4 regions of the Paenibacillus sp. FSL H8-0048 genome follow, and region 1 is predicted to be linked to each of the others. Evidence: riboswitches for the same ligand, from Rfam matches in the RefSeq annotation. Region 1 holds a riboswitch; each other region holds the start of a gene.
What was found. A riboswitch is a leader RNA that binds a small molecule or an ion and turns the genes downstream of it on or off. The one in region 1 is predicted to bind cyclic di-GMP.
Positions count from the first base shown of each region.

Region 2: another riboswitch for cyclic di-GMP. It lies ahead of NSU18_RS16315 (transglutaminase-like domain-containing protein); the one in region 1 lies ahead of NSU18_RS17605 (anti-repressor SinI family protein).
Region 3: another riboswitch for cyclic di-GMP. It lies ahead of NSU18_RS14430 (PA14 domain-containing protein); the one in region 1 lies ahead of NSU18_RS17605 (anti-repressor SinI family protein).
Region 4: another riboswitch for cyclic di-GMP. It lies ahead of NSU18_RS21415 (flagellar assembly protein A); the one in region 1 lies ahead of NSU18_RS17605 (anti-repressor SinI family protein).

Region 1 covers NZ_JBBODF010000001.1:4,146,069-4,153,685, forward strand. The annotation lists gene NSU18_RS17575 (IS3 family transposase) at 1-3, shown strand, start outside; gene NSU18_RS17580 (hypothetical protein) at 486-1,799, shown strand; gene sipW (signal peptidase I SipW) at 1,801-2,403, shown strand; gene NSU18_RS17590 (TasA family protein) at 2,484-3,080, shown strand; gene NSU18_RS17595 (TasA family protein) at 3,120-3,710, shown strand; gene NSU18_RS17600 (helix-turn-helix domain-containing protein) at 4,008-4,340, shown strand; gene NSU18_RS17605 (anti-repressor SinI family protein) at 4,487-4,630, opposite strand; cyclic di-GMP riboswitch class I at 4,665-4,768, opposite strand; gene NSU18_RS17610 (2-oxoglutarate dehydrogenase E1 component) at 5,484-7,617, shown strand, end outside.
Region 2 covers NZ_JBBODF010000001.1:3,851,686-3,859,302, forward strand. The annotation lists rRNA gene NSU18_RS16305 (23S ribosomal RNA) at 1-104, opposite strand, end outside; rRNA gene NSU18_RS16310 (16S ribosomal RNA) at 429-1,989, opposite strand; gene NSU18_RS16315 (transglutaminase-like domain-containing protein) at 2,360-3,169, opposite strand; cyclic di-GMP riboswitch class I at 3,183-3,263, opposite strand; cyclic di-GMP riboswitch class I at 3,337-3,418, opposite strand; gene NSU18_RS16320 (class D sortase) at 3,546-4,199, opposite strand; gene NSU18_RS16325 (GtrA family protein) at 4,267-4,671, opposite strand; gene NSU18_RS16330 (glycosyltransferase family 2 protein) at 4,661-5,638, opposite strand; gene NSU18_RS16335 (glycosyltransferase family 39 protein) at 5,736-7,617, opposite strand, start outside.
Region 3 covers NZ_JBBODF010000001.1:3,403,045-3,410,661, reverse strand. The annotation lists gene NSU18_RS14440 (UDP-glucose dehydrogenase family protein) at 1-695, shown strand, start outside; gene NSU18_RS14435 (sugar phosphate nucleotidyltransferase) at 1,624-2,997, shown strand; cyclic di-GMP riboswitch class I at 3,136-3,216, shown strand; gene NSU18_RS14430 (PA14 domain-containing protein) at 3,231-5,633, shown strand; gene NSU18_RS14425 (glycosyl hydrolase) at 5,828-7,348, shown strand; gene NSU18_RS14420 (discoidin domain-containing protein) at 7,425-7,617, shown strand, end outside.
Region 4 covers NZ_JBBODF010000001.1:4,978,307-4,985,923, reverse strand. The annotation lists gene NSU18_RS21440 (ring-opening amidohydrolase) at 1-158, opposite strand, end outside; gene NSU18_RS21435 (ABC transporter permease) at 155-907, opposite strand; gene NSU18_RS21430 (ABC transporter ATP-binding protein) at 904-1,713, opposite strand; gene NSU18_RS21425 (ABC transporter substrate-binding protein) at 1,728-2,741, opposite strand; gene biuH (biuret amidohydrolase) at 2,767-3,450, opposite strand; cyclic di-GMP riboswitch class I at 3,956-4,048, shown strand; gene NSU18_RS21415 (flagellar assembly protein A) at 4,129-5,778, shown strand; gene hcp (hydroxylamine reductase) at 5,886-7,538, opposite strand.

The DNA of each region.
Region 1 (7,617 bases):
TAGGTTTTGTCTACTTTCTTGACAGGAGTCCACTTATGCTCCTCATTTCTGCTCCCCGCCGACTTTTGCCCCATTCAGGTGCACTTATGCTCCTCATTTCCGCTCCCCGCCAACTTTTGCTCCATTCAGGTGCACTTATGCTCTTCATTTCCACACTCCACTAACTTTCGCCGCATTCAGGGGCACTAATGCCCTCATTTCCGCTCCCCACCAACTTTTGCTCCATTCAGGTGCACCTGTACTCACCTCACTCCGCTCCTGCCACCCGCCCCATCCGTTCTTTATAAAGAACATTTGTGAAAAACAGCGATAACCGCAGTTACAGCGAGATATCCCACCTAATTCGTACTTTATTGCGAACATTCCGCTGAAATTAACATTTTTCTTTTCCAAGCGGCGCAGTGTATGATTTGCTTACGATATTGTTCTTTATAAAGAACGAATATAACGAATAACTCATTAGCAAGTTGAGAGGGGGCTTAGCTATGTACCCCAGATCTGCCAAGCGGCGCAAACGAACAACCAGGAAGCTCGGCCTGCGGATTCTGCAATCGGGTATGGCTGTATCTGTGCTTTTGATCTATACCTCAGGCCAGATCGGCAGCACCTATGGAGAGTTCAACACCTCGCAGGAGCAGATCAGCTCCATCGGGCTGTGCTCGGTATTCCCGGGTCAGATTGAACAGCTGTTATCGGAATTAGGCGGGCATCTAAGCACCCTCGTAGAGCTGAAAGCTTCCCTTGGCAGCCATAGCATCAGTGGAGTGTATAACACCTCAGCCGCTACCGGAGAGCTGTCGCTTGCCGAGCTGGATCAGGCTGCAGACGAACTCTCGTCTGAGCTCACTCAAGCTGGCAGCGAGATCGGTCTGCTGGAGAAGCAACTAAGCTTCAACGTGACGGTCTGGCAACAAATTCTGCAGGAAATTGGCTATGCAGCGGCCATTCTGCACAAGCTCGGAGGGTATATGGTGAATCTCGATCCTAACTGTCTGGAAATCCGTGATGCACAGTTCTTTGACCAGATTCAAGAGAGTCTTCAGCAAAGCGGGATTCTCTCGGAGCCGCTGGCGGAGACGTTAAGCGGAATTGTGCAATACCTTGGCTCGATTCATGATATCGGCGGTTCCTTGCCTACCGGTAATCCCGACCGCGTCTTACTCCGGCAGGATGACTACAGCTTCCCCGCTGAGGAGCCTGTGCTCTCATTCGTAACCAGCGCCTATCAAGTAGATTCGCAGGTATCCCCTGCGCTGCTGGCCGCGTATGAGCAGTTGAATACCGAATTAACAGCGTCCAAGGATACCCTGACCTCCACCATCCACACCTTAGAGGAACAGCTGGCAGAGATCGCTGGTGCCAAGACGGCCCTTGAGGACAAGGCGAAGGCACAGCAGGAGGAAGAGAAACGCCTGACGCTGGAAAAGACCGATAAGGCCAGAGCGGAAGAGGCCGAACGGCTCGCCATAGAGAAGCAGAAGGCTGCTGACGAAGCGCTGAAGCTGGAGCATGAACAAGCCCGGAACCAGCCGCCCGCAACCAGTCCTCCTGACAAAAGCCAGCCGGCAGAGGAGCCCGCTCCAACAGCGCCTGTACAGGATACTCCAGTCCCCACAGCTTCAGCAGCAGCAGAGGTTATTGCTCCAGCGGCCACTCCTGTGCCTGAGATTCTTTTACCGGAACCCACTCCAGATCAAGGACCTAACGGCGTAATTCCGGGCACTGTGATGGACGACGGGCAGCCTGCTCCTGCAGCTACACCGTCTCCACAATCCGACACCAGCAAAGGCGGCGAATAAGATGCGCATCCGAAAAATAGCAGGTACGATCATCTCCACACTGATTCTGATTGTGTTCCTCGTGCTGATCACAGCCGTTGTGATCTCCAAAGCCTCCGGCGGCGAGCCCTCCTTCTTCGGCTATCAGATTAAGACGGTTTTGTCCGGCTCCATGGAGCCAGGCATCCAGACCGGTTCCATTGTGGCCATTAAGCCGGGCGGAGACATGACGCGGTTCCAGAAGGGCGATGTGATCACTTTTCTGAATCCGGATAATATTCTGATCACCCACCGCGTGGTCGATGCCGAGCTGAACAGTGCGCTGGGGCAAGCCAGCTATATCACCAAGGGCGACAATAATGATGCAGCCGACACCGCGCCCGTCAGTTCCACGAATGTGGTAGGTGAGTACACCGGCGTAACCGTCCCCTATGTGGGCTATGCCATGAGCTTCGCAGTCTCCAAAGCCGGCAGCGTAGTGCTGATGATTATTCCCGGGCTGCTTCTGCTCCTCTACGCGCTGTATTCTTCCTGGAAGGCCGTTGCGGCACTGGAAAAGAAGAACGTGGCTTCATCCGCAGCCAGCGGAGGCGGGCCGGATAGTCTGACTGACCTCGTCCAATGATCGATTGTCCTCTCCCGTTTACGAAACGCGGAGCCACAATACAGCTCTACAAAGCAGACTCATAAGAGAGGGATGAACAAATGAACGTCAAAAAAACATTAGGTCTCGGCGTTGTATCGGCAGCATTAGGCTTAACCCTGGTCGGCGGAGGTACCTTCGCTTACTTCAGCAGTACCTCTACTTCTTCAGCTTCTTTTAACAACGGAACCCTATCATTGAAATCTGATCCCTCTGTCATTGTTAATCTCAGTAATCTCAAGCCGGGAGATACAGTCTTACGGGACTTCAAGCTCAAAAATGACGGAACGCTCAATATTCCCAAAGTGGTACTGCGCACCTCGTCCGCCATTACAGACGCCCAAGGTGATAACGGTACGCATAATTTCAAGGATGATATTATTGTGACCTTCCTAGTAAACAAGGATAAAAAGGAATCACCGCTTCTGGTCATCTCGCTGGCCGATCTGGAGAAGGAGAGTCCCGATCTGGTGGCCCGGGGAATTCTCGGAGCAATCTTAGGCGGAGAGAAATCCGGCATCAAAGCCGGTACCTCGGATGACCTGACCATTCAATTCGCCTTCAAGGAGACCCTCCAGCCGCAGAACTATTATCAGGGCGATACGCTTGCGCTGACGCTGAATTTTGAAGCCAACCAGGAAAAAGGCAGTCTCAAATAATTTCAGGGCAAAACAAACCATTCGAGGAGGAAATCAATCATGGGTATCAAAAAAACATTGGGTCTTGGCGTAGCATCGGCGGCACTGGGCTTGTCTTTAATCGGCGGGGGCACCTTCGCTTACTTCAGCTCCACAGCCACCAGCACGGCAACCTTCGCCGCAGGTACGCTGAAGCTCGGCTCTTCCTTCAATACTCCGGTAGCGTTGACGAATCTGAAGCCGGGAGACTACACCGTCCGCACCTTCACCTTGTCCAATGACGGCACACTGGATATCAAATTCCTCAAGCTGGCCACCACTTACACCGTAACCGATGCCAAGGGCGATAACGCGGGCCAGGATCTCGGAGACCACTTCAAGGTCAAGCTTCTCGATAACACGTACACCGGCGGTTCACTAAGCGGTCATGTGCTGTCCGAGATCTCCCTGAAGGATCTGAAGAACACCCCCAGCTACGATCTCGTAGCAGCAGGTGTACTGCCAGGAGGGATTGCCGCAGCCGGGTCCAAGACCTTTAAGATCGCCTTCGAGTTCGTAGACAACAGCCAAGATCAGAACATTTTCCAGGGTGACGGCCTAGCTCTGAACTGGACCTTCGATGCACTTCAAGGACTGGGAGAGGCCAAGTAAGTCAACACTCAAGTGGAAAACGGCTTTGCCGTCCTTTGAAAGGACGATACCGTTTCAGCAAGACGGCACATCCTTCCCCCAACCGGGCCGGGTGTGCCGTTTCCTTTTCCCAGGCTGCCGGGCTTAATGATTTTTGTCCGATTTGCGGTTTTTTGTTATACTGACAAGTGAAAACGGCTTTGCCTTTCTATGAGGGCGGTACCGTTTCAGTGAGAAAGATAAGGATATAGCGCGAAGCATATCACTTCTTATCTTTTAATAAAAAGTACGGAGGGCGTTGTAATCGTGTCAGATACTATGGGAGGCCGCATCCACAAACTCCGGCTGGAGAAGGGCTATTCGCTATCCGAGCTTGCGGATAAGGCTGATGTGGCGAAATCATATCTCAGTAATGTAGAACGCAATATTCAATCCAACCCCTCCATTCAATTCATCGAAAAAATCGCTGACGCGCTTCAGGTATCCATTCATGCACTGCTGTATGGCGGACTGGCAGAGACGGAAGAACAGGCTCTGGACGGGGAATGGTTCCGGCTGGTTCAGGAGGCCATGGCCTCCGGTATAAGCAAACGTGAATTCAAGGAATTCCTTGATTACCAGAAATGGCGGATGGAACAAAAGGACAATTAAACGCAGCATTGTATGTCACAGGGAAGACTCCGCACGGCAGGGAGGCCGCCTTCGGCGAAGGCATGCTTTCAAGCGGCATACAGAAAAGGCACAGCGTACCGGGCGCTGTGCCTTTTCTGTATGTATCGCAGCAATGATGACCGTCCTTACATCGCCTGGAGCGCCTTCTCACTTAGAAACCGGCGGATCTCCTCCGCCGCGATCCCCGCCTGCTTGGCAGACATCAGCAAGTGCACCCATTCTAAATCCAGATCTACTGCCTGCAGCTCGTCATTCCCCTGGTTGGACATATCCAAGAAATCTCCTCCTAGAATTTTCGCGTCCCCAGGCAGTCCGGCCATCATAGTAGTATTGCTACTTTGTAGTATCTCTACTTTAGATCCGAGACTTTGTGCCCCTGTCTTTCGGCAGGTTTACCTTTTACTGGACCCTTTCCATCATGAAAGGATCTGGCAAGAATCGATGAAACCGTTCTCCGCAATAACATTATACAAGATCATGCGCGATTAGTGTGTCGTTTTCTGGAATTTTTTTATGATAAAATGTGAGGAAACTTAGCTAATATTGCCAGTGGCTTGTATAAATATTTCCAGTTCCAAGTTCAAACCCTAGGTAATAGTTTAAATATACTAAAGGGAACTCTAACTGCTCCGCCTTACCGCTGCGCGCAACATCGCATAGAGACAATTACCCATTTGTATGGATTACGGACAGTGATATGGATTGAACTTGTTGAAAATTTAAGTTAAGGAAAAAGTGGCGGAGGGGAATTTTGGAACTGGAGGAGCGGTAGCGACCGCCTTTGTCTGCGGATTTCAACCGTTAACAACGGGATAAAATCAAGAAATCTGCAGACAACAGCGGCCGGAGGTCCAAAACTTCTCTGGAGTCACGGCCAATCCCAAAGCATAAAAATCAATTTGTTCAATTAAAATACATGATTAATGCCTATTTATGATAGTTCCGTATGAATACTGTAATGAATCATGCCAAATTGCGAACGGATTGACCGAAAGTATGAATTGATTTACCCCGCCGGAAAGTAGCACAATAAGGTGAGAATGAAACCGCAAACATTTGCAGCTCCGCCAAGTGGCACACTGGATGCCCCGCGTGGAGTTTATCCGTTAGGAGGACCTATTCATGGCAGTCAAAGAGCCCTATAACGACACAGTATGGAGCAAATACTACGGCCCCAACCTGGGCTACATCCAAGAAAGATATGAGCAATTTGTCAAGGACCCCTCTTCTGTTGAACAACATTACCGCGATCTCTTCACCGTATCCGGTCCCCCTCCGCTGGCACCCGATGCCGAGAGGGCTCCAAGGCCTGCCGTATCAGCAGATGCGCAGTGGCTCAAGAAGGCTGTCAAGGCCTCGAAGCTGATCGCAAATATTCGAATATATGGCCATATGGCTGCAGACATTGATCCGCTGGAGCGCAGCACGAACCCGATGGCCAAATGGCTGGAGCTGGAGACCTACGAGCTTACCCGCGAGGATCTTAATGCTCTGCCTGCTTCGCTGATCTGGGATAATGCCCCTGCGGATGTGCATACCGCGATGGATGCCGTCCATAGAATGCGTCAGGCCTATACCCAGACCATTGCCTATGAATTCGGGCATGTACACGATGAACGCGAGCTGCGCTGGCTCAACAGCCAGGCGGAATCAATGACCTCCCCTGCCCCGCTGAATAATACAGAGCGCAAGGAGCTGCTGAAGCGGCTGGTTCAGGTGGAGCATTTCGAGACCTTCCTGCACAAGACCTTCGTCGGGCAGAAACGGTTCAGCCTGGAGGGCAATGATGCCCTCGTGCCGATGCTGGATGAGATTGTGCGGGCCGCCGCGCATGACGGCGCAGAGCATATCCTGATGGGCATGGCCCACCGCGGAAGACTTAATGTGCTGGCTCATATTCTGGGCAAGCCCTATGATATTATTTTCTCGGAATTCCATCACTCGCCGAACAAAGAGCTGTTCCCTTCGGAAGGCTCTATGGGTGTGACCTACGGCTGGAGCGGTGATGTGAAGTATCATCTCGGGGCTGACCGCGCCGTCCGCGAAGGCGAGACCGTTCGCACCCGGATCACGCTGGCCAATAACCCGAGCCATCTTGAATTTGTCAATCCTGTCGTCGAGGGCTTCACACGCGCCGCACAGGAAGAGCGCAATGCTCCGGGACTGCCTAAGCTGAACACAAGCAAGGCTATGGCTGTGCTGATGCACGGCGATGCCGCCTTCCCTGGCGAAGGTATTGTCGCTGAGACGCTTAATATCGGCAAATTGCAGGGTTATCAGAATGGCGGTACCGTGCATATTATCGTCAATAACCGGATCGGCTTCACCACAGAGAGCGAGGACTCCCGCTCCACCCATTATGCCAGCGACCTGGCCAAAGGGTATGAGATTCCGGTCGTGCACGTCAATGCCGATGACCCGGAAGCCTGTATTGCCGCTGTCCGTCTGGCCAGTGCTTACCGCCATATGTTCAAGAAGGACTTCCTGATTGATCTGATCGGCTACCGCCGCCACGGGCATAATGAAATGGATGATCCCGAGACAACTCAACCGATTGTGTACGGCAAAGTGCGCAACCACCCTACCGTCTACCGCTCCTATGCGGAGCGTCTTCAACGCGAGAAGGTGGTCACTGCCGATGATGTGAAGAACATGATTGCCGAGGCTGAGAGTGTCCTTCAGCAGGCCTTCGACCAGATGAAGGAAGGCAAGCAAAAGAATGCGGAGTCTAAGACCGTCGTCGCGCTGGATAACGATAGTCTCCAGCAGCGTCCTACAGCCTTCCCTCTGGCCGGTCTGCAGGAGATTAACCGCGAGCTGCTGCGCGTACCGGCCGGCTTCAAGGTCTATCCGAAGCTGGAACGGATTCTGCAGCGCCGCAAGGATGCACTGAATGACGGAGAGCGGGTAGACTGGGCGCTGGCAGAGACACTTGCCTTCGCTACGATCCTGAAGGACGGCACGCCGATCCGCCTCAGCGGACAGGATGCACAGCGCGGCACCTTCGCCCACCGCCATCTGGTGCTGCACGACAGCGAGAACGGGGAACTCTATGCTCCACTGCATCAGCTGAGTGATGCCGGCGCTTCCTTCGGCGTCTACAACAGTCCGCTGTCCGAGGCCTCTGTCCTTGGCTTCGAATATGGTTATAATGTGTTCGCACCGGAGACTTTCGTTATCTGGGAAGCTCAATACGGAGACTTCGCCAATGCCGCTCAGGTCATTATTGACCAGTTCATTTCCGCCGGCCGCGCCA
Region 2 (7,617 bases), 290 kb from region 1:
ATCAAAGCTTGCTTACAGCTCCCCGAGGCAGTTTCGTTGTTCGCCACGTCCTTCGTCGGCTCCTGGCGCCTAGGCATCCTCCGTGTGCTCTTAGTAGCTTAACCAAATCGCTCCGGTATTGGCTTATTCGCTCATCTTGTTTTGAATAGCGCAACCGGATTACTCCGCCTGCTAGAATATTCAAAGCCAAAAGTCCCTCATAATCCAAAACCATCGCTCAGTATCGCTAAAAACTTCAAAACTTGTTTACACAAGTTCAGCTTAAAGGAATGTTCTAAAACGCAAATTCGTTTCGGTATCCAGTTTTCAAGGATCAAGTTTCTTGCGTGAGAGTTTGAGCTCTCAAAACTGACCAACGAGTGAGTAACTAGCCGACCGGCTAGATTTAAGATTTGAATGTTTCCGTTGCAGGAAACGATTCTCCATAGAAAGGAGGTGATCCAGCCGCACCTTCCGATACGGCTACCTTGTTACGACTTCACCCCAATCATCTACCCCACCTTCGGCGGCTGGCTCCCTTGCGGGTTACCCCACCGACTTCGGGTGTTGTAAACTCTCGTGGTGTGACGGGCGGTGTGTACAAGACCCGGGAACGTATTCACCGCGGCATGCTGATCCGCGATTACTAGCAATTCCGACTTCATGCAGGCGAGTTGCAGCCTGCAATCCGAACTGAGACCGGCTTTGCTGGGATTGGCTCCACCTCGCGGCTTCGCTTCCCGTTGTACCGGCCATTGTAGTACGTGTGTAGCCCAGGTCATAAGGGGCATGATGATTTGACGTCATCCCCACCTTCCTCCGGTTTGTCACCGGCAGTCACTCTAGAGTGCCCAGCTTCACCTGCTGGCAACTAAAGTCAAGGGTTGCGCTCGTTGCGGGACTTAACCCAACATCTCACGACACGAGCTGACGACAACCATGCACCACCTGTCTCAACTTTCCCCGAAGGGCACCTGATGCATCTCTGCTTCGTTAGTTGGATGTCAAGACCTGGTAAGGTTCTTCGCGTTGCTTCGAATTAAACCACATACTCCACTGCTTGTGCGGGTCCCCGTCAATTCCTTTGAGTTTCAGTCTTGCGACCGTACTCCCCAGGCGGAGTGCTTACTGTGTTAACTTCGGCACCAAGGGTATCGAAACCCCTAACACCTAGCACTCATCGTTTACGGCGTGGACTACCAGGGTATCTAATCCTGTTTGCTCCCCACGCTTTCGCGCCTCAGCGTCAGTTACAGCCCAGAAAGTCGCCTTCGCCACTGGTGTTCCTCCACATATCTACGCATTTCACCGCTACACGTGGAATTCCACTTTCCTCTTCTGTACTCAAGTCACCCAGTTTCCAGTGCGACCTCAGGTTGAGCCCAAGGTTTAAACACCAGACTTAAATAACCGCCTGCGCGCGCTTTACGCCCAATAATTCCGGACAACGCTTGCCCCCTACGTATTACCGCGGCTGCTGGCACGTAGTTAGCCGGGGCTTTCTTCTCAGGTACCGTCACTCCGGCAGCAGTTACTCTACCGGACGTTCTTCCCTGGCAACAGAGCTTTACGATCCGAAAACCTTCATCACTCACGCGGCGTTGCTCCGTCAGGCTTGCGCCCATTGCGGAAGATTCCCTACTGCTGCCTCCCGTAGGAGTCTGGGCCGTGTCTCAGTCCCAGTGTGGCCGTTCACCCTCTCAGGTCGGCTACGCATCGTCGCCTTGGTGGGCCGTTACCCCACCAACTAGCTAATGCGCCGCAGGCCCATCCCCAAGCAGCAGATTGCTCCGCCTTTCATTCTCTCCTCAGGAGAAGAAAGAAATTATCCGGTATTAGCTACCGTTTCCGGTAGTTATCCCAGGCTTGAGGGCAGGTTGCCTACGTGTTACTCACCCGTCCGCCGCTAAGTTTGAAAGGAAGCAAGCTTCCTCTCAAACTCCGCTCGACTTGCATGTATTAGGCACGCCGCCAGCGTTCGTCCTGAGCCAGGATCAAACTCTCCAAATTGGTATTTAGAAAGAGCGATTGCTCATTTTGAAACATCTGACGAGAATTGTTACATTCTCTAATTTTGGATCTCACCGAAGTGATCTCCAGATACTCACTCGTTGTTCAGTTTTCAAAGATCAAGCTCGTTGTCAGCGACGATTACCGCGTCACCAGCAACTCTTATAATATATCACGTTCTTCCGAGCAATGCAAGCTTTATTTTCGAAATCACTTATTTAAGTAATCTCTCATTTCCTTTGCCGCTCCAACAACGCTTATTTATAATAACCTATCCTTCTATTAAAAAGCAACCTTTATATAAATAAAAATAACCCGCTTAATCATTAAGCGGGTTATTCTCAGGTAATGCTATAGTTCACAGCTATTTTTAGTAGAATTTCGCTGCAGTATATTTGCTTGCTGATTTGACCAGTTCTGTTGATGCTGTGTTCTTGCCCAGACCTGCATCAACTGTAGTATCAATCGTTACCCATTTGCCGTTCAGGAACACTTCGTTCCAGGCATGGTATGAAGTTACATAGCTTGTATTCCCCATAACCAATTTGGTTGGAATCCCTTCACTGCGGAGCATAGTAGCGAACAAGGATGCGTAATCGTAGCAGATCCCTTTGTTGGTAGCAAGCGTGTTATCGTTGTTCGGAATATAATCTGTGCTTACGCTGTTAGCCAGAGAGTAATCATATTTCACGTTAGTTACGATGTAATTGTAGATAGCCTTAACTTTGTCTGCATCTGTAGTCAGACCCTTTGTAAGCTGGGCTGCCTTTTGAACGGATTTATCGGAAGAACTCCACTTTACATTCTGTACGGAGCTCAAATATACGGCATTCACATTGCTCATGGAGAGAGATACAGTCTCGGAAGATAGCACTTTATATTTGTTGCCGGTAGTATTCTCAAGAACGGAAACCTTATAAGAGCCATTACCTTGTTGCAGCGGGAACGTCTCGTTCGGCTTGGAGGTGTATAAGTTGTAAGTATAGCTGTTATTGTCCTTGGTAATCATGAGCTTCATCTTCTTGTCCTTAGGAACGTCGTACGAAACCCCGATGACCCCTTGATCAAGTTGTCCAACATTTAACCAGCCTGAATCTGCATTAGCGGCTTGAGCAGTGCCTGTCTGCACGGAAGTGACGATCACAAAAAGTGTAATCAGCATTAAATAAAACTTTTTCATGGATAAAACTCCTTTCGGTAGCTGGCTGCCATTCTTACGGGAAGGCCCTTTAGCTTTGCGTCCCTACCTTTCGATAGGTTTGCCGTTATCGTATAAGCTTTATCTGTCCAATCTACTACCACATAATGACAGATTCTGAATTAAAACAAACAAAAAAAGCCTCTTCATTCGGTAGCTGGCTGCCATCCATGACGGGAAGGCCCTGTAGCTTTGCGTCCCTACCTTTCGATAGGTTTGCCGTTATCGTGTATTAGCTTTTGATAGTTCTATTTTACCATACCTCTATCTATTATCAAGACCCAAAATGCTAGATTCCACCACAAATATACTAAAATTTTATGTTTTTTTCGACCTTTATCGCCTTGTCTTGATAGATTCAGGTCAGCTTGGCATGAATTATAAGTCTGTGGGTCGGGTTGACAAGCGGATCACAGGTAATAAGAGTCAGAATCTTATCATCATCCTTTCCCTTCAGCACCGAAATATCGGTAGGCTCTACAATAGATACATCATATACAACATACTTGTATTCCTGGCCGCTTGTAATAACAGTAATGGTATCCCCTTTACCGACCTCATCCAGTCTGTTGAACAGCCGCCCTGCCGTTCTTGACCGGTGTGCCGCAATCGCTGCATTGCCTACCGCGCCAATCGGAGCCGTCACCTTCATATGCGCCGCAGCATGCTTCATATTGGTCTTGGTGGCGCCCTCCAGTACAGGAAGCTTCAGATCGATTTTGTCGATTTCAATAATGGCGGTGATCTTGCCTCCAACTTCAATCTCGGGCGCTGTAGTGGGTACCGGCTCTTCTGCACCAGACTCTTCCGCCAGCAGCTGGGTGACTTCCGCATAAGGCTTGCTCAGATCCTGGCTGGCAGGAGCGGTAGCCGAAGGAACGATTTCACTATAAGCCTGTTCGGCCTCTTCCAGCAGCTTCTGCTGCTGAGCGTCCTCGTACCATTCGCTTCCTTTGGGGTAGAGCATAATCAGGACCCCGGCAAGTATAATCAAATAGGATAACTTCCGCATGACAATCGCCTCCGCAATATAGAATAAGTGCTACCTCCTCAGAATACCGGGAAGATATGCTGTCTCTTTAGAATACCCATTTCCGGCTTCCAAAGAAATTAATGATCACTGTAATGAAGGTAACCAGCACCTTGGCCAGCAGTACCTGTATCCCCAGCCGGTCCGTCAGAAGATGAATCAGCAGCACCGAAATGCCCAGCACCAGCAGATTCAGGACAATAAATCTCACCAGCTGCATCCGGTCAAAGCCGCCATCCCCGCCTCTGTCTCTTCCCTTAAAGGTCACCTTCTTATTCCAGAAAAAGCTGTTGGCCGTCCCGGCACTGTAGGAAATAATCTGTGCAGGAGTGTTAAGCATCCCCAGGGAATGCAGCAGGGTAAATACCGCAAAATCTATGAATGTGTTAAGCAGGCCCACCGCATTAAATTTCAGAAACTGAATCATGCCTGCGCGCCAAGCCTTATCTTGCATAATCACTTTCCTTCCGGGTGTCTTCAGCCTCTGTATCCGGGTAGCCTCTGGTCTCGCGCACGATATAGAGCGGTCTATCCTTCGATTCGTCATAGATCCGTCCGATGTATTCGCCAATGACGCCCAGCAGCATCAGCACAATGCCGTTAAACAACAGGTTCACCCCGACGATGGACGCCCAGCCCGGCACGGTCCAGGAGGTGAAGACCTTCTGGAATAAGACCAGGAACAGGTAGATGAAGCTGGAAAAGGACAGGAAGAAGCCGACATAGGAGGCGATTTTGAGCGGCTTATGCGAGAAGGAGGTGATTCCGTCGAGCGCAAAGCGGATCATTTTTTTGAGCGGATATTTCGTCTCCCCGGCATAGCGTTCTTCCCGCACATATTCCACCATGGTCTGCCGGAAGCCGACCCAGCTCACCAGCCCCCGTACATAACGGTTCTTCTCCTTCAGACCGCGCAGCACATCGCAGACCTTGCGGTCGATCAGCCGGAAATCCCCTGTATCTGTGGGAATCTCCACACTGGTCATGCTGCTGAGCAGACGGTAAAAGATTTTGGCCGTCACCTTCTTGAAAAAGGTCTCTCCGTGGCGCTTCAGCCGCTTGGCATAGACTACCTCATAGCCTTCCTTCCACTTGGCGATCATCTGCAGGATAACCTCCGGCGGGTCCTGGAGATCTGCGTCAATCACCACGACAGCCTGACCTTCAGCATAATCCATGCCCGCCGTAATCGCCACCTGGTGGCCGAAGTTACGGGAGAAGTCAATCAGCTTGACATGCTCATCCCTATTACTGATTCCGCGCATAATCTCAGCTGTACGGTCCCGGCTGCCATCATTGACGAACACGAGCTCATAGGTATCCCCGCACTCATCCATTACTTTTTTGAGCCGCTCGTAGGTTACCTGAATGACTTCCTCCTCATTATACATGGGGACAATTACACTATATCTGGCCTTCACAAGGGTTCCTCCTAAATTTATTGTAAGCCACAGCTTCCTTGATGTGCCTCATCAATATCAGCTTCCAACAACTATGCGGCTCGTTACAGCTCCCCTCCTAGAATACCCAGGAAGGGAACCAGCGAAGTACTTGAATGATATAACTGCTGTTCACCTGCATGCCGGATAATACCGGATAGAACATCACAAACAGGATGGCAGCAGCCGCAACATAGGCGTACCGCAGATATCGGGCACCCTGGAACCTGCTGTCAAGCAGCTTCATAATGTACACAATGGATAGAATCATAAACGGCACCATCGCAAAGTAATGGTACAGGAACGTCTCACGCGGTACAAGCATCCAGGGAACATATTGTGAGAAGAAGGCGATCCAGATCATGTACAGGTTCTTGTCCCGGCGCTTCACAGTGAACCATACGGCGGCCAGCATCGCGAAGATTCCTGTCCACCAGATCAGCGGATTGCCCATGGTAACTATGCTGCTCGTCTTGCCTGCGGGTAAGCCTTCGCCGCCGCTGAAGAACCACACGGGACGCTTCATGAACGGCCACTCCCACCAGGAGGAGGCGAACGGATGTGTTGCTACAAGCTGGCTGTGATAGTTATACATATTCTTCTGGGCATCAATCAGGCCCTTAAGGGTGAAGCCCTCTGCCGACGCAGACAGTGAAGGAATGAAGGACAAGCTGTATATGATTCCCGGAATGATGACGAAGAATCCGATGCAACTGGCCAGCGTGATGATCGTGTTCTTCCAGAAGGACTGATCTGCAGTCCTGCAGGCGGCTTTGAGCTCCTGCCCTCCCAGCTTGCCTTCAGCCAGCAGACGTCCGGCAGCTTTGTATTCCCTGTAGCGTTCAAACAGTACCAGCGCAAGCATAATAGCAAGTCCCGCGCCTCCGTAAATCACGATCCACTTCGAAGCAACCCCGATGCCGAAGAACAGTCCTGACCAGAACAGCGGAACAAGCGTTGTCCGCAGCGGCACCCGGTAGAAGTTCATCGTGAAATACCGCTGCATGAAATAGAACATCAGCATAATGAAGAATACACCGTACACATCGATGGTTGATATCCGCGTCTGGGTGAAATGCATGAAGTCCAGAGCGAACAATCCTGTTGCCAGTGCCGCATAGGTAGTCTTACGGAACAACCGTATAGCCATGATATAGATCAGCGGCAGCATTGCAATCCCGAACAAGGTACCTATGATCCGCCACCCGAACGGATTGACGCCGAACAGCTCCATCCCTACCCCGATCAGCAGCTTGCCAAGCGGCGGGTGCGTGTTCTCATAAGGCACAATATTATGATAATGCTCATAAGCTGTACGGGCATGATAGATCTCATCAAAATACGTACTGTTCATGAAATTAGAGTTCTCCGGAATGACGGACTGCTCGTCGAACAAATTGGCCGGCGTTCCTCTTTTAGCTGCTCCTGAATCAGGTGTTACGCTTGCTATGGTCAGAGGAATCTTCGGTGCCCCCTGCTCATAGAAGGCCATCTCATTAAGAGTGAAGCCTGGAGATGTAACCGAGAGCTTGACATATCTTGCGGATACATTAAGCGGCTGGCTTTTCCAGATGAAGACATTGCCGACATCCTCGCTTACCTCAAGCGGACTGCTCCAATTATCAGGGGTCTGGCTGAATTCCAGCTGAAATTTCCCGGTTCCGACACCACCGAAGACATTAACCCGCTCCAGCTGACGGGCCTGCCCCAGATCCACATAGAAGCTCTTGCCGCTGGCCGCCGGCTCCCACAGAGTCTCAGGTGCCTTGTTGTCACCCAGATGATAGAGGGCAAGCGCCCCGTACAAGGCGGTGATACCGAGCATCCAGATCCAGTCTCTGCGCTTCAGCCTCAGCGGAGAACGCCGCTCAGCAGGAGCAAGCGGCTTAATGCCTTCTGCAAGCAGTAAATCTGCTGAGTACGCCTCCTTGGGAGTAACCGGTTCAGGCAAAAGCTTCGCA
Region 3 (7,617 bases), 740 kb from region 1:
TTAATGAGATTGCCAACATTTGCGAAAAGGTAGGAGCGGATGTCACCGAAGTCGCAGGCGGCATGGGGATGGACCAGAGAATCGGTTCGACCTTCCTGCAAGCCGGTATCGGCTATGGCGGCTCCTGCTTCCCGAAAGACACCAATGCGCTGATCCAGATTGCCGGTAACGTGGATTATGAGTTCAAGCTGCTCAAATCCGTCGTTGAAGTCAATAAAGGCCAGCGCTTCATGATTATCTCCAAGCTCCATGAATCGCTGGGCAGCCTGCGCGGTGCGGTTATCGGCATCTGGGGGCTTGCCTTCAAGCCCAATACCGATGATGTCCGCGAGGCCCCGGCCCGTGAGATCGTCGAGGCGCTGGTCGCCGAGGGCGCCATTGTGAAGCTGTACGATCCCATCGCTGCGGATAACTTCCGCAAGGAATACGATCATCCGCAGCTCCGCTGGTGCGGACTGGCGGAGGAGGCGGCCGAGGGCAGCGATGCCGTCTGCCTGCTGACCGACTGGAGCCAGTTCAAGGAGATCAACCTGCACGCGCTTGCGGGAACCATGCGCCGCCAGGTGCTGATCGACGGCCGCAACGTCTATACCAAAGAGCAGATCGAGGGCACCGGCCTTGAGTACATCTCCGTCGGCCGCCCGCAGATGGGCGGGCTTAGCGGATTCTCCGCCAGCGTGGCTGGCGCGGTGTAGCTGGCGATCCACTTGAAGGCGTTACGCCGGAAGTAGGCTGCGCGGCGAAATGAAGGGGATAAATCCCCTTGAATGGGCCGAAAGTGGGCCGCGCGGCGAAATGAAGGGGATAAATCCCCTTGAATGGGCCGAAAGTGGGCCGCGCGGCAAAATGAAGGGGATAAATCCCCTTGAATGGGCCGAAAGTGGGCTGCGCGGAGAAATGAAGGGGATAAATCCCCTTGAATGGGCCGAAAGTGGGCCGCGCGGCGAAATGAAAGGGATAAATCCCTTTGAATGTGCCTAAAGTGGGCTACGCGGTGAAATGAGAGGGATAAATCCCTCTGAAGGTGCTTAAAGTTGGCTGGATGTGGAAATGAGGAGCACAAGTGCCCCTGATTTCTCGGATTCGAGCCAATTGGAGCAACTGAGCAGCATTTGTGTCCCGTACTTAAACTAACCAGCTTCTGCCGCCGCAAATTTGTGCGGCAAGCCCTTGGAACAAGAGTCTTGATTCCCGGTTTTGAATTCCGGTCTTGGAATTCTTGCTTTCTCTAGCCGCTAGGTCAGCGGCGACGCCTTGGAACAAGCGGCAGCCCGCTCCTATTGCCGCTACAACAAGCCGGCAATACCCGGATCTTTAGCCGGGAGCTTCGCCTGCGGGCGAAGCGGTTATGAAATCACAAGCCTGTTATGAAATGGAGCGGAGAGGAATTTTGGAGCTGTAGGAGCGTAGCGTCCGCCTAAAAGCTTTCCGCAGGAAAGCTCGCTTCGGAAGCATATGCTGTATTTGGATTTCTACCGCGAGGAGCGGTTTTAATCAGGAAATCCAAATTGGGCAGGGGCCGTAAGCCCAAAATTCCTTGCAGCGACCCTCATAACAGGCGGGGTTTTAACTTACAACCGCAATAAGAAATACCCAATAACAATACGATATGGAGGGTTCACTATGAAACTAGTACTTCTATCAGGCGGCTCAGGCAAGCGGCTCTGGCCGTTGTCCAATGATTCACGCTCCAAGCAATTTCTGAAGGTACTGGCAAGTCCGGCAGGTGAACCGGAATCAATGGTACAACGGGTATGGAGACAGCTGGAGGAGAATGGCATGGCCGGGTCCTCTTATCTGGCGACCGGACGCAGCCAGGTGGAGATGATCCAGAGCCAGCTCGGCAGCGGGGTGCCGATCATCGTGGAGCCGGAGCGGCGGGATACCTTCCCGGCCATTGCGCTGACGGCGGCCTATCTGTATTCCATCGCGGGAGTTTCCCCAAGCGAGACCGTGGCGATTCTGCCGGTGGACCCATACGTGGAATCCTCCTTTTTCGAAACGGTGCTGCAACTGGAGAACACTATGCTGGTGAGCGGAGCGAACCTGGCGCTGATGGGCGTAGTGCCCGAGCATGCTTCGGAGAAATACGGCTACATTATTCCAACGGGCGCAGATGCGGGAGCGAATGGTTATCTGCAGGTCAGCCACTTCCAGGAGAAGCCGGACCGTGTGCAGGCCGAGGAGCTGATCAGCCAGGGCGCGCTCTGGAACTGCGGGGTGTTCGCCTTCCGCCTGGGTTACCTGCTGGATATTCTGCAGCGCAAAGGGCTGCCGCTGAATTACGAGGAGCTGCAGAAGCAGTATAAGCTGCTGTCTTCCATCAGCTTCGATTATGAAGTGGTGGAGAAAGAGGAGAACATCGTCGTGCAGCCGTACGCAGGATTCTGGAAGGACCTGGGTACCTGGAACACCCTGACCGAGGAAATGACCAGCAACCATGTCGGCAAGGGCTTCGTAACGGCAGACTCCGAGGGCACCTCGCTCATTAACGAGCTGGATATTCCGATTACCGTGATCGGGGCGAAGGATCTGATTATCGCCGCCAGCCCGGACGGCATTCTGGTGACACACAAGACCGAGAGTCCGCGGATCAAGGAAGTGCTGAAGACCTTTGAACAAAGACCGATGTACGAGGAACGCCGCTGGGGCCACTACAAGGTGATCGACTATGTGAAATATGACGAGGGCAACGAGGTGCTGACCAAGCGGATTTTCATCAATGAGGGTAAGAATATCAGCTATCAGCTGCATCACAAACGCAGTGAAATCTGGACCTTCGTCAGCGGGGAAGCCAGCATAGTCATCAATGAGAAGATGCATACGGTGAAGGCGGGAGATGTGGTGCGGATACCGGAAGGGACCAAGCATGCCATTCTGGCTCTTACCGATGTGGAGTTCATTGAGGTGCAGACCGGGTCTGAGCTGGTAGAGGAAGACAACATCCGTATTACTCTGGACTGGGAGGATATAGCGCTACATCAGTTCATTTCGTAGGTCTAACTTATCTATTTAACCAATTGTTACAAAATCAAAACAGGTACTCGGAACTATTTATTCGGAGAAATTCGCGTTTGCTCTACAAAAAAATTGCATAAAGACGATAATTTACGGTAAGAGGGATTGATCCTTCCAAAACGACAAAGGCAAACCTGATCGAAAGACAGGGACGCAAAGCTATAGGGCCTTCGCAAGAGTGGCAGCCTGGCTACCGAAAGGAAGAGAATATTGTGAAAACTTACCGTAAGTCTCGTTTGCTCTGCGCTGTGCTGTCGCTGGCCGTGGTATGGTCTGCTGTACCTGTGGGACTGGGAATCGCCCCTTCCACCGTCAAGGCTGCCCCTTCTGAAGGAGCGCCGGTGAACCCTAACGCCTCAGCCGAGGCGGTCAAGCTGCTGAACAATCTGTATGAAATCTCGGGAAATGGAATCATTACAGGCCAGCATGACTATTTCGAGAGTCCGGATGAGCTGAGCAACAAGCTGAAGGGAACAAGCGGACAATACGCAGCACTGCATGGTTATGAGCTTGGAGCAATCGGTGGGCAGAGTGAGAGCGGAGTAGCTGCACAACGCAAAAATATCGTCTGGAGTGCGACGAACTGGTCCAGAGCAGGCGGCATTGTCGCTATGACCTTCCACCAGAATCTGCCGGGCACCAAGTACGAATGGTCCAATGTGCAGAAGTCAATCACCCAGGCGCAATTTAACAAATACGTAACCCCCGGAACACCAGAGTATAATGCGCTGATCACCGATCTGGATAAAGTAGCTGTCTCTCTGAAAAGCCTGCGGGATGCTAAGGTTCCGATCCTCTGGAGACCTTACCATGAAATGAACGGCGGCTGGTTCTGGTGGGGGAAGAAAGATAATTTTGCAGCATTGTGGAATATTATGTATGACCGGTTCGTGAACGTTCATCAGTTAAATAATCTGCTCTGGGTATGGAACCCGAATGCGCCGAATGCAAACTCCGATCCCTATCCACGGACTTATCCGGGTGCGGACAGAGTGGATGTGCTGGCGGCGGATATATACAATAATGACTACTTGAATAAATACCATGATGATCTGACCAGCCTGGCTGGCGGCAAGCCGATAGGCATCGGCGAGAACGGTGAAATGCCAAATATCTCGAAGCTGAAGCTGACCCAGCAGAATTATGTGTTTATGATGAACTGGGGCAAGATGCTCTACGAGAATAACAGCACAGCTACGATCAAGAATTTCATGAATGACAGCTACACACTGACCCGTGACCAATATAAGGCCTGGTCTGCTCCGGCGGCGGCTCCTAAGCCAACCGCAACGCCGACACCAACACCAACCGTAACACCGACACCAACTGCAACACCAACGCCGACGCCAACTGCAACGCCGACACCAACACCAACCGTAACACCGACGCCAACTGCAACGCCGACACCAACACCAACCGTAACACCGACGCCAACTGCAACGCCTACCGCAACACCTACCGTTGCGCCGAAGCCGGTCCCAACTCCCGGTGATACGGAGGGTAAGCCTGCCCAGAATGGCTTGCTTGGAGAATACTTCAAGAACATGACGCTCTCGGGGACACCGGTTATGGTCCGTAACGATGATGTCATCAGCTTCAATTGGCGTCAGGGTACCCCTAATGCCGCACTTGGAGTAGATTACTTCTCGATCCGCTGGACCGGCCAGATTAAGCCCGCTTACAGTGAGACTTATCAGTTCTATACTACATCGGATGACGGTATCCGCTTGTGGGTGAACGGCACAGCCGTCATTGACAGCTGGGTCAAGCAGAGCGGAACGGCCCGCACAGGAAGCATAGCCTTGACTGCCGGGCAACTGTACGACATCAAGGTAGAGTATTACGAGAATGCAGGCGATGCGAATGTTCATCTGATGTGGCAGAGTCCCAGCCAGGTGAAGGGAACCGTACCTGCAAGTGCGCTTTTCTCCAGGGCAGGCAACACATCCATACCTGCTCCGGCTGCAACCGCAGTACCGACCACGGTACCAGCAGCGACAGCAGCACCAGCGCAGACAGCAACGCCGGCACCAGTAACGACACCAATGCCAGCACCAACACTGACGCCATTACCGGCACCGACACCAACGCCAACACCGGTGCCAACGCCGACAGCGGCTCCTGTTCCCGTTCCTACTCCTACAGCAACACCGGTGGATCTGCCGGTAGAAGTCCCTGCTGCTAATGGATTGTACGCGGAATACTTCAATAACATGACGCTTTCGGGCGAACCCGCTGTAGTGCGTACCGATGCTGTGCTTGATTTCAACTGGCGCCAGGGCTCGCCGGATGCCGCTATCGGCATAGACTTCTTCTCTGTCCGCTGGAGCGGGAAGATTAAGCCGCTGTACACGGAGACTTATCAGTTCTATACCCATTCCGATGACGGTATCCGCGTACGGGTGAACGGTGAGCTTGTGATTGACAGCTGGGTGAAGCAGAGCGGCACTGAACGCATGGGCAGCATCAGCCTGACCGCAGGCGAGCTGTATGATATCCAGGTAGAGTATTATGAGAATCAAGGGGATGCAAAAGCGCGGCTGATGTGGCAGAGTCCGAGCCAGGCCAAGGGTACCGTTCCGGCAAGCGCGCTGTTCCTCCCGTCCGCTTCCTAAGCTCATAAGGTCCGCAGCTGTGTTCATCATTGGCGCTGTTACTGGTTAAGACGTTACAATTATAAATCCTGTAAGCCACACTCTTAATGGCCCTGCTTACCAGCAGGGCTACTAAGCTATAGAAAGGCAGACAATCCGGGTGGTATAACCTCAGGGTTCTGCCGGAGAAGTGTGGCTGGAGAAAGGAGATTACATTGAACACTTACCGTAAGTACAGGCTATATACAACTATTTTCCCTCTAATCCTTATCCTTTCATTACTTCCATGGGGGGAAGGGCGCAGTCTGCCCGCAGCCGCCAAGGTTACGGCACCTGCCGCCCCCGCTCCCATAAAGCCCATTAATCCTTCGGCCTCCAAGGAGGCTTCCGCACTGTTAAGCTATCTCAGTGATCTTAGCGGCAAGGGGATGATCTCCGGCCAGCATGATTACCTGGAGAGCCCCGATGAATTCAATAATAAGCTCCGCACAACAAGCGGCCGCTATGCGGTTCTGCATGGCTATGAGCTGGGAGCTATAGGCAATCAATCCAAGGAGACCATTGCCAGACAGCGTCAGGCTGTCGTGGACAGTGCTATACGGTGGCATGAGGGTGGTGGCATTGTCGCCATGACCTTCCATCAGAATCTGCCGGGAACCGCGCCGGTATGGACCAATGTGCAGAAGCCGATTACCCAGAGTCAATTCAAGCTGTATATCACTCCCGGAACGCCGCAGTACAAAGCATTAGTTGCCGAGCTGGATGAAGTGGCCAAGTATCTGGGCGAGCTGCGCGATGCCGGAGTTCCGGTGCTATGGCGGCCCTATCATGAAATGAACGGCGGCTGGTTCTGGTGGGGGCAGAAGGATGACTTCGCGAAGCTCTGGGACCTGGTCTATGACCGCATGGTGAATAAGCATAAGCTGAACAATCTGCTGTGGGTGTGGAATCCAAATGCCGAGAACAAGTCGTCTGAGCCGTATGCCGCCTATTTTCCCGGCACCGCCAAGGTGGATATTCTGGCCGCCGATATTTATGACAATGATTTCAAGCAGTCCTATTATGATAGCCTCCTGAAGCTTGCGGACGGCAAACCGATCGGCATCGGGGAGAGCGGAGAGCTTCCAGACCCTGTCATCATGTCTCAAAAGCAAAGCAAATGGGTATATACGATGACATGGGGCAAGATGCTGGTTGAGAATAACCCGACTGTGAAAATTCAAAGCTTCATGAACCATAAATACACAGTATCGCGGGAGGATTACAAGCTGGCGGCGGGTGTCAAAACCCATGCGGCGGCTGTAAGCTCAAGGAACGGCCTGCGAGGCCAATATTATGGCAATATGGACCTGTCCGGCACACCGCTGCTTACCCGTAATGACAGCACCCTTCAATTCAACTGGCATGGCAATTCACCGGCCTCCGGCCTGCCCAAAGATGCATTCTCGGTACGCTGGACCGGGACCCTTAAGCCTCTCTACAGTGAAAAGTATACGTTCACCGCTTCTTCGGATGACGGCATCCGCGTATGGATCGGCGGCAAGCTCCTGATCGACAACTGGAAGAATCAGAGCAGCGCGGGTAAGGAGGGCAGCATCACCCTTTCCGTAAATACCCCTTACGCCATCAAGGTAGAGTATTATGAGAACCGCGGGGATGCCAGCGTCAGTCTGATGTGGAGAAGCCAGAGCCAGAAGCAGATGATTATCCCACAGAGTGCGCTGACGCTTCCTTAAGGAAGCCCCGCAGCAGAAGAAGCGTGACGTTATCCCGGTACAGCATAGAATTCCGGAAGAAAGCGAGGACAAGGGAATGAGGACTAGAGTTCAAAAGAAACCCGGTAAATATCTCCACAGGCTACTAAAATTCGCAGCATTGATCATCTTGATTCTGTTGTCCGTCTCTGTCTTCGGAGATTACGGGACGAAGGACGGTGAAGAGGATGTGGATCTGTCTTCATTGTCGGCGGCTAAGGATGCCGGTCCTGAGATGCCGGAAGGAACGG
Region 4 (7,617 bases), 830 kb from region 1:
CCCCGCGTAAAATCATTCACACAGCCGTTGCCCTCCGTCTTCCCCAGCACCGCAACCACTTCCTCCGGCCGGAACAGGCCTGCTTCCACCGCTGCCTCAAGGCCCGACATATCATGCGGCGCGCCTGCAGGGATTCTGATAACCGAGCAGTTCATCATAGATCATCGCTCCTTGTCCAGAAAATAACCCGTTTCTCCAGCAGCCCGATACACCAGAACAGCAGCAGGCCGCACAGCGCTGAAGCAATAATAGCCGAGAACATCACCGGCGTATCCATATGATAGGAAGAGACCAGTACTACATAACCCAGTCCCTTATTCGCTCCGACAAATTCGCCGACTATGGCACCGACTATCGCGAGTGAGGTGGAGATTTTCAGGGCAGAGAAGATATAAGGCAGACTCGTCGGCAGGCGCAGCTTCCAGAAGATTTCACTCTTCGTCCCTTTGTAGGTGGAAAACAGCTCCCAGGCTTCGTATTCAATCGCCTTAAGACCCTTAACACTGTTCACCAGAATCGGGAAAAAGCAGATCAGCATCGAAGCGATGACCTTCGAGGTATATCCGGTCCCCAGCCAAACGACCAGCAGCGGGGCCAGCGCCACCAGCGGTGTAGTCTTAAGAGCGATGGCCAGCGGGAACATCCCCTTCTCGATCGGCTTGGAATGAACAAAAATCACAGCGGTAGCCAGTCCGAGGATATTGGCAAGAATGAAGCCGGTCAGGGCTTCGCCCAGCGTAACCAGCGTATGCGACCAGAGCGAGCCATTAATGGCCGAGACTACCTGCGTAGGTGCAGGCAGCAGATACATAGGAACCGACAGGAGACGTACAGCCAGCTCCCACAGCAGCAGGAAGCCGAGCGCAAACGTGACCGGGTACAGGGTGTCTTTGATTTTGACCGTCATAGATGCTTCACCCGCTTTCTCAGTTCCTTGACAATCCGGTGGAATTCCGGCAGCTCTTCCATGCCCGCTTCACGCGGGGAGGGCAGCGTCACCGGAATAATATCCGTCACACCGGCAGGCCGGGGAGACATCATCACGACCCGGTCCGACAGCAGCGCGGATTCATGGATCGAATGGGTAACCATCACAATGCTGCTTAGACTGGTCTCCGGGCTCTCCCATAGCCGCAGCAGCTCGAAATTCAGCTTCTCACGCGTCAGCTCATCCAACGCGCCGAACGGTTCATCCATCAGCAGCACTGTCGGATCGGCTGCCAGAGCCCGGGCAATCGCTGCCCGCTGCTGCATCCCTCCGCTGAGCTGATGCGGGAAGTGGTTCAGATAATCCTGGAGGCCGACCAGACACAGGGCACTTTCTGCTTTTTCGCGTGCCTCGGCCTTGCTGAATTTCTTCTTCTCGCCCAGCTCAAGCGGCAGCATTACATTCTGTAGCGCACTAAGCCACGGCATCAGGACCGGCTTCTGGAAGACCATGCCCAGGGACAGATCCGGGGAGGCATACGCCACCTCTCCACCGGCCTCCGGACTTAACAATCGCAGCATTAGCCGGAGTGTTGTAGATTTCCCGCAGCCGCTTGGTCCAAGAATTGAAATGAACTCATTGCGGTATACGTCAAGGCTGACCTGATTAAGCACAGGCACGTTGCCGAAGGACAGAGAGCAATTGCGCAGGGAGAGCATCGTTTCCCGGGTACCGGGATGCTGCACGGCGGCAGCCTCCAGCTGTTCTTTGATCGCTGTTGTCATTATCAGGCCCCTCCTTATTTCAAAAACTCGTTGGTGAACAGTCCGCCTATGTCCTGTTCATTTTTCACAAAGCCCAGCTCGACCAGATTCTTCTGCAGTGTCTCCCAAGATGCCTCGTCCATCGAGCCCAGCGGGAGCTTCTCCGGATCAAGCAGCGGAATGCTGGCCTTCATCATATTGACCTCATGCTTCAAATCCAGCTTCTCGCCATACTTAAGACCGAATTCTGCCGCCTCCTCCGGATGCTTGACCGCATAATCCCAGCCCTGCATAGAGGCCTGCACGAAGCTTGCGACCATCTCCGGGTCCTTCTTAATAACAGACTCCGTGGTGAACAAGGTATCGGCATAGAAATTGATGCCATAGTCGTTTGGATCGATAATATTCACTTCCTTGCCCTGCTCCTCTACAGCCAGCACTTCATTAATGACATATCCGGGCCAAGCCTTGACCTGACCGGTTAACAGCGGACTCAGATCATATTTGACCGGCATCTCTTCGATTTGCGAAGGGTCAATGCCTGCGCTTTTCTCCATGGCACGGAAGGTCAGCTCTTCGTTGCCGCCCAGCTTGATGCCCACCTTTTGCCCGGTAAGATCCTCCATTGTCTTGATCCCCGACTCTTTGAGTGCGAACATGACGAACGGGGTTTTGCGGTAGATTGCGGACAACGCTTTGACCGGGACGCCCTTTTCTCTGGCAATGACGACCTGGTCGGCACCGGTAACCCCGAACTCCTCACTGCCGGAAGCTACCATCTGCACAGCCGGGAAATCCGAGCCCCCCGGGCGGATCTCAACATCCAGCCCCGCTTCTTTATAGAAGCCTTTTTCCACTGCGGTATAAAAGCCGGCAAACTGCGCCTGGTGAATCCATTTCAGCCGGAGCACCACCTTTTTCAGCTCGCCCGAGCCTTCCGCTCCTTGTCCTTCGGCCTTCCCGGCTTCCGTATGGTTACCGCAGGCGGTCAGGAGCAGCATTAGCGAGGTTAACAGCATCAGCGCCTTCGTTCTGGACTTGTTCCACATGGTAATTCCCCCGTTTATGAATGATTTAGTATTGCTCCAGCGCCTTCAGCACCGCTTGTGAATCACTTACACTGCCGAACACCCCGCCCTGCATTTGAACCATACTCAGTGCCGCCAGGTGATTCGCTTCATCCGTCGCTCCTGTACAATCTGCAAGAATCAGACACTCGTACCCCCGGTCATTGGCCTCCCGCATCGTGGTGTGTACACAGACATCCGTAGTAATTCCAGTCAGAATCAGATGGGTAATTCCTTTATTCTTCAAGATCAGGTCCAGGTCCGTTGCATAAAAGCTGCCTTTGCCCGGCTTGTCTATAATGTACTCTCCGGCAATAGGCGCCAGCTCCTCGATGATCTGCCAGCCGCGTTCCCCCCGTACGAGGATTCGTCCCGCCGGTCCATCGGAGCCGATCTCAGCCCCGATCTGGCGGCTTCGCCACCGCTTGTTCGCCGGCAGATCCGACAGATCCGGCTTATGCCCCTCGCGGGTATGAATCACGGTGAACCCTTCGATGTCCCGGATACGGGCCAGCAGGCGCTGAATGGGCTGAATCGCCCGCGCTGTTAATGAGAGGTCATAGCCCATTCTCTCGACGTAACCGCCCTTGCCGCAAAAATCCGTCTGCATGTCGATAATCATCAGCGCTGTCTTCGCCGGGTCCAACGCCCCGTCATAAGGCCAGATGTAAGGTGTTGCTGCAATTTGCATGGTTTATGCTCCTCTCCTGATGCCGTCATCTCTATTAACGTTATATTTGTTAACATTAATTCGCGTTTCCTTGGTATGAGTTAGATTATATTACAATGAATTTGGGATGTCTTCGGTTTTATTACGAAATAATGCATTGAATGTTTGTGTTAATTCACATAACTAACACATACATAACATATTCACTCGCAATACTGCTTATTAAAAAGGAACACTCCGGGTTTTGCTAAGCCCAGGATGTCCCAACCGTTGAATACCCACAATCCCTCTCCTATTCCCCTTCCATAAGCTGTAAGCGCTGGGAAACCAGTTTTTTTGTCGAAATAGAGCTGCATATTTCGAGTTTTTTGATAAATAGGCATAATATAGTTGAAAAATAGCTCTTTAAGTACTAGAATTAAGCTTGTTTGCAGAAGTTAATGACGCATAAGAACTATTTATGATTCTTTTTGTCGATTGCAGTCGATCACAATTCATCGCCTCTACAGGATGTATATCATTGATCTATTTCTAAAGGCAAACTCCCCGAAAGGGCAGGACGCAAAGCTATGGGCCTAAGAACGCCGGAATCCGCGTTTACGGTTGCCAGGCTGCCAATAGAGACCACTTAAGCCAGCTGTTCAGGAGGAAGATAAGACTTCCGGGCTTGATGATGTTCTTTTTCTGTACGAATTGCCATTGATCATACGAAAAAGTGAGGTTACAACCATGCCGCAGCAGGATATCGAACCAAGCCGATATGAATTCGTAGAGTCCCTGATGCTTGAACGTAAAGGTCTCCTGGATTCATTCTCTGTGGAGGGCCGAGCTTCTGACGGGACAACTGGAGATAAGAATGGAATTATCCTCGTGCAGGACAACCAGATATTCATTACTCCCCCGCTCCCCGGAGGCGCTCCCGCCCGTATTTCTGCGATCCACCCTGTTGTCCTGAAGATCAACTGGAAGACCGTTACAGAGCCAACTGAGGTGACCAAGGCAGATTATATTACCTGGGAGATCTGCGAGAAGCCGCAGTATGAAATCACCGTATCGCCTGACAAGCTCAAGGTCCACTTCACTTTATATCGTGCAGAGAAGTACGCCTGGAATCTGGTCAACTGTCCCGCCGCCTTCGAGACGGTCGTCCGTGCCCAGCCCAACCCGGCGGTGCTGCTGTCCACGCTCACCATAGAACAGATTATTTCCTCACTGGACAACCGTTTCATTCTGCAGAGCCTGAACATTTCCGCCCTGTACGCGGAGCTTACGAATCCTACATATCTTCCCGTATGTATCGCTGAAGGAAGAGCCCCGCTGCCCGGCAAGGAGGCCCGGCTGGAATTCCAGCTGCCGGAGCATACACTGGAGGGGAACAGAATGCTTGGGGGGCAGGAAGCCCCCGCTCAGAAGCCCGCGGAACCCTTGGAGTATCTCCGTTTCCCGGGAGCCCCCTTCACCTATGCAGGTGAAGTCTTCGCCCGCAAGCTGCCGCCGGAGGAAGGCATTCCCGGCCTCGGCACAGACGGAAGGGTCCTGCCCCCTCCCCCGCCGCAGGATATCTACTTCGCTGCCGGTAATCACGCCAAGCTCCTTCCCTGCGGTAATATCGTAGCCAACCGCACAGGCAGACCCCGCATCTGCGGAGGAAGCGGCAGCGTCCGGATCTGCGACTTCCCTCCGGTCTGTCTGCTGACCAGAGAGATGACTGAGCCTGCGGGCGACGTTATGTTCGCAGGCGACATTATTGTACCGGGAGATCTGGAAGGATCTGTACGGATCGAAGCCCTGGGAAATGTGTACGTCTATGGCGATATCCGCCAATCTACGATTATAGCGACCGGCAGTATTTATGTTAGCGGCCAGGTCACCGGCAGCGGCCTGTACGCCGGATATGCCGGGGTACAGCAGCATCGTCTGCACAGCCTCGCAGGACTGCTGCGTATAGAAGTGGACGGACTGCGCGAGGCGGCACGCCAGCTTGCCAAGAACGTAGAGTCCCGGCAGCAGTCGGTGAATTACGGACTGGTGGTCATGCTGCTGCTGGAGGATAAATACAACCACCTCGATAGCCTGATCCGCGATCTTGAAGCTGCCCTGAGCCGTATGAACGGAGAGTTCGGCTCAGGCACAGACCCGCTCCGGCACATGCTTGAGGTGTTCACCCACCCGGGGCAATTCACCGGATATATTACGGATAGTGTCCTAAGCAGCTTCTCCAGGCTGCTCCTCAAGCTGGGCGAAGAGATTGAACTGCTCCAGGAGGAGCATGCAGTGATTAATCTTGCCCAGTCGCAGGGCAGCCGCCTGGAGTCCGGCGGCAAGCTGCTTGTGCGGGATTCTTGTTAAGTACTACTACTGACGGTGACGTTCATATCTATACACACACAAAGCGAGCCCCCGTATACAGATACGGAGACTCGTTTTTGTGTTTTTTGGCTCATATTGAATTAGTATTATACCGCAGCGATGAACCGCTCCATGTCTTCCTGCACGGTAGTAATACCGCCGATACCGAAGGTATCTACCAGAACCTTGGCTACATTAGGCGACAGGAAGGCCGGAAGCGTAGGGCCCAGATGAATGTTCTTCACACCCAGATGCAGCAGCGCCAGCAGGACGATCACCGCTTTTTGCTCATACCAGGCAATGTTATAGGAGATCGGAAGATCATTGATATCCGCCAGACCGAAGACTTCCTTCAGCTTAAGCGCTATGACCACAAGAGAATAGGAGTCATTGCACTGGCCGGCATCAAGCACGCGCGGAATTCCGCCGATATCACCAAGCGCCAGCTTGTTATATTTGTATTTGGCACAGCCTGCGGTCAGGATCACCGTGTCACTAGGCAGCTCTGCTGCGAAGTCGGTGTAATAATTCCGGCTCTTCATCCGTCCATCGCAGCCGGCCATGACGAAGAATTGCTTGATAGCGCCGCTCTCTACCGCTCCAACCACCTGATCCGCCACATTCATTACAGCCGCATGGGCGAAGCCGCCGACAATCTCTCCGGTCTCAATCTCTACCGGAGCACTGCAGCTCTTAGCCTGCTCGATCAGAGCTGAGAAATCCTTCTCACCGTCAGTGCCTGCCGCGATATGCTGAACTCCCGGATAACCGGTGTTGCCTGTCGTGTACAACCTGTCTTTGTAGCTGTCCTTCGGCGGCACGATGCAGTTCGTGGTCATCAGAATCGGACCGTTGAAGCTGGCAAATTCCTCATTCTGCTTCCACCATGCATTACCGTAGTTGCCTACGAAGTGGCTATATTTCTTGAAGGCCGGATAGTAGTGGGCCGGCAGCATCTCACTGTGCGTATATACATCCACCCCAGTTCCCTCGGTCTGCCTCAGCAGCGCTTCCATGTCCTTGAGGTCATGACCGCTGATCAGAATACCGGGGTTCGTGCCTACTCCAATATTGACTTTGGTAATCTCCGGATTACCGTAGGCTGCGGTGTTGGCCCGGTCCAGCAGCGCCATCACATCCACGCCGAACTTGCCGCATTCCAGCACCAGAGCCGTCAGCTCACCGCCGCTCAGATTGTTATCCAGCGCAGCTGCCAAGCCTTTTTCCATAAAAGCATGTGCTCCTGCTTCATAGAAGCCCAGTACCGCAGCATGCTCCATGTAAGCAGCCATTCCCTTCAGACCGTAGGTCAGCAGCTCGCGCAGGGAACGGATATCCTCATGCTCTGTAGCAAGCACACCCACCGTTACCGCCTTGTCCATCAGCTCCTCATCGGTCACCGCACTCCAGTTCGCCGCGTCATGCTCCGACAAATAGGCCATCACTCCGGCATCAGCCACTCTGCTGCGCCACAGATCCCGCAGGGCCAGTCCTTCCCGGATCTTCGCCGTGAAGTATTCCGGCACGAAGTTGGCATTGGTAATCGTAGCGAACAAGCTCTCTATAATGAATTTCTCCGTCACCGGATCGGTAATCCCCAGCTCACGCCCGCTGCGCGCGAAGATGGCAATACCCTTGAGTGTATACACCAGAAGATCCTGCAGATTCGCTACCTCACTGGTCTTGCCGCATACCCCCTGAATCGTACAACCGGTCCCCTTAGCTGCCTCCTGACACTGGAAACAAAACATTTCGCTCATTACCTGAATCACTCCTTATCATTAATGGAACCGCTCTGTGCCTCGCCTTTACAGTTACCAATAATTGTAGTAGACTTTC